One region of the Chryseobacterium sp. CS3K3.1 genome, then DNA from elsewhere that is predicted to be linked to it. Evidence: riboswitches for the same ligand, from Rfam matches in the RefSeq annotation. Region 1 holds a riboswitch; each other region holds the start of a gene.
The links. Region 1 has a riboswitch for S-adenosylmethionine ahead of AC5YGI_RS00300 (SusC/RagA family TonB-linked outer membrane protein). Riboswitches for the same ligand answer to the same signal wherever they lie in the genome.

Region 1 (3,144 bases):
CATCAAAATTAGCAGGAACTGAAAGAGGAATTACAGAGCCACAACCATCTTTCTCACCTGCATTTGGTGAAGCGTTCCTTACCTTACACCCAACAATGTATTCTAAAACATTAATTGGTAAAATGAAGGAGCACGGAGCTAAAGCTTATCTGGTGAACACAGGTTGGAATGGTACCGGAAAGAGAATTTCTCTGAAAGATACCAGAGCAATCATTGATGCCATCATTGACGGTTCTATTGATAATGCTCCTAAAACTCAGGTTCCGATCATGAACCTTGAAATTCCTACTGAATTGCCAAATGTTTCTACAGGTATTTTAGATCCTAGAGATACTTATGAAAGTGCTTCAGAATGGGAAGAAAAAGCAAAAGATCTTGCTTCAAGATATATCAAGAATTTTGAGCAGTACTGTGATACTGAAGAAGGTAAGAAGTTAGTTGCTTCAGGACCTCAATTGCAGGAACAAACTATTTAATACTTACCAATCAACAAACAAAACGCCTCATCAATGATGAGGCGTTTTTTATTCATATTTTTTACAGTTTTCAATCAACTCATTCTGTTCATCCAGTTTTAGAACTGTTAATTTGATTGATTCTTCAGTTAGAGATTTTATGATGATAAAGTGCTTTGAAGAAAAATAAGACTCTTCATCTAACATCTTATCTAAATACTTTGGAGTTGTGAAGGTCATCCAATATTTTGCTTTATCAGAAAATGTAATGGTTACTTCTATGGCATCAGATTCAATATTTTCTATTGTATCATCTATGTTAATCGAAATTATTTCCGGTTCATTATTTAAACTAAAATAAAATTTCGAATACCATCTCAGCCTTCCTTCATTATTTTGAATCCTTACATTTGCATCATTTATTTCTTTAATAATATAGGATTCTCTTTTTGTTAATTGACCGGAATAGACCCCAACATCTTTACAGTAAATTTTATCATTTATTTTCATAAATTTATCGATAACTAGCTGCGGGAAATTACTAGAATTATTTTAAACTTAATAAAGCCAATCTATACCCATCCATCCCAAAACCAGATAAAACCGCATCCGTATTGGCTGCCGTTACAGACTTCTGCCTGAATTCTTCTCTTTTGTAGATATTACTGATATGAACTTCAACCTTTGGTTTTCTGATGTTTTTCAAACAGTCAGCTATTGCATAAGAATAATGGGTAAAAGCTCCCGCATTAATCACAACGGCATCAAAGTCATCTTCCTGAAGCTTGTTGATAAGCTCTCCTTCAATATTTGACTGATAATATTTTAATTCATGAGATTGAAACTCGGATTTTAAAATTTCCAAATAATTTTCCATAGAAACATTTCCATAGATTTCAGGTTCTCTTGTGCCCAACAGATTGAGGTTAGGGCCATTGATGATTAAAACTTTCATTCTATAAAATTAAAAAGTTTTTTTAATTAATTACATAAAAATTAAGTGATGCTGAATTTTTATTCCATTGAATTATTGATAATGATATTTGTCATGTGTGAAAAAATGATAACAGTCGCAACTCCTTATTGTTATGGCTTTTATTAAAATTTTATGTTAATTGTTAAAATATTATCATGAAAAAAATATAAGTCTACTTGTTTTGTAGACTAAAAGTTTTTAGCTTTGCAACCATATTTCGATCGGCTTATAAAGAAAGATGGAGGGAACTGACCCTGTGAAGTCTTGACAACCTACCCGTGGGCAAGGTGTTACATTCAGCCTTTTAAGGAAAAATAAGCATTTGGTTTATCGTATTTATCGATGCCCTTTGCTGACTTTTCTGCAAAGGGCAAAATTTTAATATATGGTAAATAAAATTGATTATGATTAGTAAAAAATTATTTAGTGCCCAAGTATGGATTCCTCCGGTTGCTGCTTTCTTTCTGGGAGTCACCAGTGTAAATGCACAGAATTCCAGACTGAAAAAAGATAGTCTTCATGAAAAGGAGCTTGATGAAGTAGTTGTGGTAGCTTACGGAAAAGCAAAAAGAAACAGCTATACCGGTTCTGTAGCCACCATTTCCAGTGATAAAATCAATAACAGACCTGTCACCAATATTACCAAAGCATTGGAAGGGCAGGTTGCAGGGATTCAGACTACCAGTGCCTCAGGGCAGCCGGGTGCGGTTTCTACTATCAGAATCAGAGGAATCGGTTCCATCAGTGCTTCCAGTGATCCTTTATATGTAGTGGATGGAATTCCTTTTGACGGAAATATTAACTCTATCAGCCCAAGTGATATTGAATCCATCAGTGTTTTGAAAGATGCTACAGCAAGTGCTCTGTATGGTTCAAGAGGGGCAAACGGGATCATCATCATTACTACAAAATCAGGTAAAAAAGGAGAAGCAAAAGTTAATTTTAATATCAGCCAGGGATTCTCAGGAAGAGCTGTCAAAGATTATGAACAGGTAAACACAGATCAGTACTTTCAATTATATTGGGAAGCGTTGAGAAACGGATATCAGTCCGGTAAAGTTTCTTCCCAGCAGGCTGCTCAGATGGCAACAGATAATCTTGTTTCTACTCTTGGAATTAACCCATATGGAACTGCTTATCCAAAACCGGTGGGAACAGATGGGAAATTATTGCCTGGTGCTTCACCACTCTGGAATGATGACTGGAGAGATATTCTACAGAGAGTAGCATCAAGAAACCAGGTGGATCTTGATATCAGCGGAGGAAGTGAGAAAAGTAATTACTTCTTTTCCCTTGGTTATCTGGACGACAAAGGTATGGCCATTGAATCCGGTTTTAAAAGATATAATACCAGACTGAAAATTAATTCCGAAGTTAAAAAATGGCTGAATGTTGGAGTCAACTTAAGCTATACGAACAGTATTCAGCAGGCGCCTACTTCTTCGGATTCAAAAGCGAGCAATATCATCAATGCCGCAAGATTCATTCCTTCATTCTATCCTTATTATGAAAGAAATGCTGACGGCACTTATGTTTTGGATGCTGATGGAAATCCTATTTATGATTTTGGAAAATACAGGCCCACAAATGCACTTCAAAATCAGAATGCTGCTGCAACGTTGCCTTTAGATAAAAACGAAAATAAAGAAGATAACTTTTCAGGAAAAGGATTCATGGAATTCACCTTCTTGCCGGAGTTAAAATTCAAGACAA
Region 2 (3,144 bases), on a different contig from region 1:
ATAATCCTGTCTTTCATATAATCCTCCAAAACTTACTTTCCCACCATCAAGAAGCTTGATCGGCTGTGCGTAATCTACTTTGAAGTTGGCAATATTCATCACAGATTTATTATTCAGAATATCTTTTAATCCATTGGTAGGGCTATCAAGAGGCTCATTGGGATAAGCTACAAACGTCCCATCCTGAAAGTAATTATCCTGAGAAAATTTGCTGTCTGATCTTGTATACCCAAACTGGAAATCCAGTTTTTGAGATTTGTCAGCAAAACGTTTCTGATAGGTTACAACCGCTTCCTGTCTCAAATTATTGGTATGGGCAACGTCAGAAGAAGTATAAAAAGCTTCTTTTAAATCCTTCGGATTTCTCTTGAACGGTAAATCTCCATGCCCGTCACTTAAAGTATAGTTGTCATTATTATTGTGATAAATATCATAGTTCAATAATAACCTGTCCTGCCCTAAATCAAAAGTCAATCCGGATTTTGCAAAATATCCACGTGCATATCTATCGGTATGACTGCTCAAAAGCTCATCCTGCTGGCCATTCAGCATACTTTCACGGTAATTCTGCCCAACATTCAGCTGCCACCCGAAGTATTTATTTCTGGCATTTAAGTTAACAGAGTTAGTCGTTCTGCTTCTGTATTTGTCATAATTTGTGAAAGAATAATTTCCAGAATAGGTAGCGGTTAAATATTTATTAGCGTTTTTGTTGGTGATAATATTCATAATCGCACCTCCGGAAGTTGCCGGAAACTCAGCACCTGGCTGGGTGATCACTTCAATTCTCTCTACGGAATTGGCGGGCATCCCTTCCAGGAAGGAGTTTAATTCATTGGAAGTGATGTTCAGAGGTCTTCCGTTAAGATATACTTCCAGCATTTTTCCCTGATACATCATCCCGGCAATATCGGTAGATACAAGTCCCGGAAGTTTTTTAATTCCTTCCAGGACGTTTCCGTTATTCAGCTGAGGCTGCTCAGAAAAGTCAAAAATAGTACGGTCTGCTTTTTGTTCAACGGCTTTTTTAGTTTTGGTAATGACTACGCCTTCAATTTGCTTTTCCTGAGGTTTATTACTTTTTTCCTGAGAAAAAATAAGAACGGAGCTTAATAAGGATAAAGCGAAAATTGTTTTTTTCATAATGTTTTTACTGTTATCCGGTTAGACGCTGAAAAAGATAATTTGTTACGCTAAAATGTTGAAAATCGAAAATTTAGGCTAAATTTTTTTTATTTCGGAAATAATTATATCTTTGCCGGGTAATTATCAAGAATCTCTAGATGGGATAGCAACCTGCAAAAACAAGCAAGGTGCTGCAATCGATAAGCCGGATCTTCCGGAAAAAATGTTTATCATTCTGTCATTACTCCCATCTTGAATTTTTGTTTTAAAAGTTAAAATCAAATGTTTAAAGACAAGGGAAATCACATTCCATCAGTAATTTTTTATTCTTCAGATCATGAAGTGAGCCTTCATTACTCTGATATGTTCTCATGCCATTTCTACATGCGCATGTGTTGTTGTTTCTAGCCTTTTCTATTTCTAAAAAATAATACAAACATTTCGAATTCTATGGTAACCTTACAATTTAGGGCTACAGGATCTGTATTGCTTAAAAAACAAATTTCATCAACAAAAAAGTACACAACAAACATGCATAATTTCAAAAAAAGAATTTTTATTCCTTCTATCGTGCTTATTTCTTCATTTTATTACGCACAGACGGACACTTTACAATCAAAGAAAATAGATGATGTGGTTATCCTTGGATCAAGGGGTTCCGGAAGATCTTTGACGGATACTCCTGTTCCGGTGGATATCATTAATATATCTAAAATTTTAAAACAGAGCCCGACGAATAATATCAGCCAGGCTTTAAACTATATCGTACCCTCATTTTCATCCACATCACATACTGTAAATGACGGAACTGATTTTGTGGATCCGGCACTGTTGAGAGGGTTAGGACCGGATCAGGTTTTGGTATTACTCAACGGAAAAAGAAGATATCAGTCTTCACTGATTAATGTTACCCTTACACCGGGAAGAGGTTCTGTGGGAACCGATCTTAATGCAATTCCAGCTTTTGCATTGGAAAAAATAGAGGTTTTAAGGGATGGAGCTGCTGCCCAGTATGGCTCTGATGCGATTGCGGGAGTGATAAACCTCGGACTGAAAAAAAGGCTGGGACTTTCCGGACAGGTATTTTTAGGTGGATATGCCTCACCAGTTGCCAACAATTTCTCCGGAGGGGTAGACGGACAGACTGTTTCTGTAGACCTTAATTATGGAGCTAAAATAGGAAAATCAGGATTTTTTAACATTACAGGTTCTGCGCAATACCGTGATCCTTATTCCAGAGCCGGAGTGAGGGAAGGAGATATTTTCAACGCCTATAATGCGATTAATTACCGGGCATTACAGGATGGAGTGAATATTGACGGGCTCTATAAAAATATTACCAATACTTCCAATACTCAGCAAATCATCAATACCATTAAGCAGTATGCGACTAAGGTTGGATATTTTGCGCCTGATTTCCAATCTCAGATTTCCGGGGCAAACAGCATTTCTGAGCTTCAAAAAATATTGGGCAGAGATTTTACCTCTGAGGAGCTTAATTACAGAGGATTGGAGAGAAAAGACTTCAGTTTGAGAGCCGGACAGTCTAAGCTACAGTCCGGACAGCTCTTCTTCAACTCTGAAATTCCTGTGAATGATGAATGGAAGGTTTATTCATTTGGTGGCTACAGTTACCGCCTTGGAAATGCAGGAGGATTTTACAGGCTTCCGAACAATGAAAGGAATATTAATGCAGTTACTCCCAACGGATATCTGCCTCAGATTGAAGCCACTGTAAATGATTATTCCCTTGCTGCCGGGATTAAAGGAAAATGGGAGGGCTGGAATGTGGATTTCAGTAATACACTCGGGAAAAATGTGTTCGGTTTTGGTGTTGTCAATACTTTTAATGCATCACTTACAGATGGTTCTCCAAGAACTTTTGATGCGGGAGGATCTGAATTCTCACAAAATACTGTCAACCTGGATTTCTCCAAAAAATATGATGTCCTGAAAGGATTGAACATTGCGTTTGGTGGTGAATACCGGCATGAAAATTATAAAGTAAATGCAGGAAAG
Region 3 (3,144 bases), on a different contig from region 1:
TATTTCTTACATATTCATTGAAATTTCTTGGCGCTTCAAAATTGGGATCACCTTTCAGCCATTTTCCGATATTATAATGATAAAACTGTTTGTTCCAGAGAAGCCCGGCAAAAGCCTGTCTCTGTACATTTCTCTCATCTTCGTTAACGGTATCACTCTGAATCTCCTGATAAAATTCTTCAGCTTCAGCCTGCCGGGTATTGAAAATTTCATCAAAGTTTTCAAAAGGCTCATCGGCTTCATCCGGGCACAATCTGAATTCAAAAACCTTTGATTCTCCGGCTCCGATAAGCTCATCAATCAGAAAAGAAGCCTTTGTTCCTCTTTTTTCGGGATTTACCGTATCCGTTTGATGGATAATATAATTATTAATTCCGTCTTTGAAATAAGTGTTTTCAACTGCAGGAGCTCCGTAAAGCTTAGAAGTATTGGTTTCATTATCACAAAATACACTTTGTGCATTTGAATTTCTGGAATACAGCTTCTTTATCGAAATACTGTCGTGGGCAATATTGATACTTCCGTCATGAGAAACATTAAGTTCTGCCTTATAGGTGTTGTATCCCCATTTCCAGTTATTTCTGAACCATGCTGTAGGTGCCACCACGATAGGTGCCTCATGCTGGCTTCGGTTACAGACTGTCACCCTGGCCAGAATATCATTGTGATCGGCTTTACAATATTCTATGAAAATATCAAAATATTCATCATTATCAAAAATCCCGGTGTCGAAAAGCTCATACTCAGGTTCCTTTTTGCTGCGTTTTCCATTTTCAGCAAGAATGTCATCATAAGGAAACTCATTGATCGGGTATTTATACACCATTTTCATATAGCTATGGGTAGGCGTATTATCCAGGTAATAAAAGATTTCTTTGATGTCTTCCCCATGGTTTCCCTGAGGATTGCTCAGGCCAAAGAACCGTTCTTTTACCATTTTATCTTTCTTGTTCCAGAATGAAAAAGCAAAACATAAAAGTTGCTTTACATCGGAAATTCCGGCAATGCCTTCTTCACCCCAGCGGTAGGCATAGCTTTCGGCATTATTATGATTGGTGAAATTCCAGGCATTCCCGTTCGGGCTATAATCTTCACGTACATTTCCCCACTGCCGGTTGCTTACATAAGGTCCCCAGTTTTTCCATTTGGTATCTTGTAATCTATCTTTTTCGGCGGTCATATGGCATCATTTTTCAATACGAAGTTAGTTTTTTTGAGAAGTAATTCCAATTTTTTTCATCTGAACAATTATTAATATGGTCTTGGAATACTTGTATTTAAGGGCTTTTTTAAATATTAAAATAATTTTTTTTTGAAATTAAAAGAAAAGAACTACCTTTGCACCATTCGTTCATTCAAATATTGAAAATGTTATCAAGAAAGGTTGAGGGATTAGACCCTATGAAACCTTAGCAACCCTTTGCGCAAGCAAAGAAGGTGCTACGTTCTACCAAATAATTTTGGACAGATAACTCACTGAAGTTCTTTTTCAGCCATTTCCTGTGGCATTTTCAATTGTATTAAAATTTAATAGAATTGAAAACAGAACTAAACTATATTAATCTTTCTTATCAAACTCATTCCCAAAAGGAATACCATATCCCGTTGAGCTATCAGCTCTTTGGGAAAGATCTGTTTACAGCCCCTGTTATCTTAATCAACCATGCTCTCACCGGAAACTCAAATGTATCCGGAGAAAAAGGCTGGTGGAAACAGCTGGTAGGGAAAAATCAGATTGTTGATACTGATCGATATACTGTTCTATGTTTTAATATACCCGGAAACGGATACGACGATTTTTTAATTGAAGATTATGAAGACTTTACTCCTTCAGATATCGCTGCGATATTTCTGAAAGGGCTTGAAGTTTTACAGATCAAAAATTTATATGCCATTATAGGAGGCTCTCTGGGAGGAGGGATTGCCTGGGAAATGCTTGCCCAGCAGCCTGATCTTGCTGAGATTTTTATTCCTATTGCCTGCGATTACAGAACGCACGACTGGCTTCATGCACAGTGTCTGGTTCAGAAATTTTTATTAAATGATAAGGAAGAACCATTACAGAAAGCAAGAATTCATGCCATGTTGTGCTACAGAACACCGCAGTCGCTCAATGACAGATTTCAAAACCAATATAACCAGGACAAACAACGCCTGGAATCAGAAGACTGGCTGGTTTATCATGGTAATGCACTAAACGAAAGATTTAGTTTGAAAGCGTACAAATTGATGAATCATCTCTTAATGAATATAAATGCTGCTGATACAGCACTGGAGAACATTCAGGCACGAATGCACATGATCTCCGTAGATACAGATTTATTTTTCCCGGCTTCTGAAATCCGAATGTGTTTTGAAAACTTAAAAGAGAAAAATAAAGATGTTTCTTATCACGAGATCCAATCTATACACGGGCATGATGCCTTCCTAATGGAATATCAACAATTAAATAATATCATTAAAAACATTTTATAGAAGTAATGAAAAATGCTAACGAAATAAAATTTTTGAAGAACAGATCAATCGTCAAATTTGAAGGAGAAGATTTCCTGGGAGAAATCGGGATTGACGGACGAATTTTTAAAGCGCTTACTTTGGCGCGTATCAGTGTAGGAGTAATCTCTCAGCAGGCCATAGAAAACGGAATTTCTATTCTGGTTCATGAAAATGATGCAGAAAAAGCAGTTGCCTGTCTTATTGATGAATTTGAGGCAGAAAGAAAATCAGGAAAAGTTTCTCAGATTTATAGTATCAATAATGTTTCTGTGATTGGTTTTGTAGCAGAAGATTTCAATAAAGTTTTTGCTGAGCTGGCAAGAAATAATGTTTTCCCGTTACTTTTAAATCAGGTGGCAGGAGAAAACAGAGTCAATATCGTAGTGACCTCTTCGCAGGATGAAAAAACAAGAAATATCATAGAATCTGAAATTTTCAAAAAGCCGAAGACCGTTCATCTGGCCATTATTGGTCACGGAAACGTAGGGAAAACCTTGATAGAACAGGTACTTGAATCTGCAGAAGAAATTAAAAAACGTAAAAAAATAGACCTTAAAGTAGTTGCAGTAGCCAACTCAAAGAAAATTGCCTTCAACAAAAAAGGGTTTGATGCCAATTGGGGAGATGAGGTTTTAACAGCAGAAAGAC

Region 2: another riboswitch for S-adenosylmethionine. It lies ahead of AC5YGI_RS09580 (TonB-dependent receptor plug domain-containing protein); the one in region 1 lies ahead of AC5YGI_RS00300 (SusC/RagA family TonB-linked outer membrane protein).
Region 3: another riboswitch for S-adenosylmethionine. It lies ahead of AC5YGI_RS16755 (alpha/beta fold hydrolase); the one in region 1 lies ahead of AC5YGI_RS00300 (SusC/RagA family TonB-linked outer membrane protein).

Annotation. Positions count from the first base shown of each region.
Region 1 is NZ_JCAKRV010000001.1:68,256-71,399, reverse strand. It holds gene pckA (phosphoenolpyruvate carboxykinase (ATP)) at 1-476, shown strand, start outside; gene AC5YGI_RS00310 (hypothetical protein) at 525-965, opposite strand; gene AC5YGI_RS00305 (type II 3-dehydroquinate dehydratase) at 1,003-1,410, opposite strand; SAM riboswitch class I at 1,655-1,752, shown strand; gene AC5YGI_RS00300 (SusC/RagA family TonB-linked outer membrane protein) at 1,836-3,144, shown strand, end outside.
Region 2 is NZ_JCAKRV010000008.1:91,376-94,519, forward strand. It holds gene AC5YGI_RS09575 (outer membrane beta-barrel protein) at 1-1,143, opposite strand, end outside; SAM-I-IV-variant riboswitch at 1,262-1,359, shown strand; gene AC5YGI_RS09580 (TonB-dependent receptor plug domain-containing protein) at 1,657-3,144, shown strand, end outside.
Region 3 is NZ_JCAKRV010000018.1:93,618-96,761, forward strand. It holds gene AC5YGI_RS16750 (MGH1-like glycoside hydrolase domain-containing protein) at 1-1,180, opposite strand, end outside; SAM riboswitch class I at 1,369-1,475, shown strand; gene AC5YGI_RS16755 (alpha/beta fold hydrolase) at 1,537-2,475, shown strand; gene AC5YGI_RS16760 (ACT domain-containing protein) at 2,481-3,144, shown strand, end outside.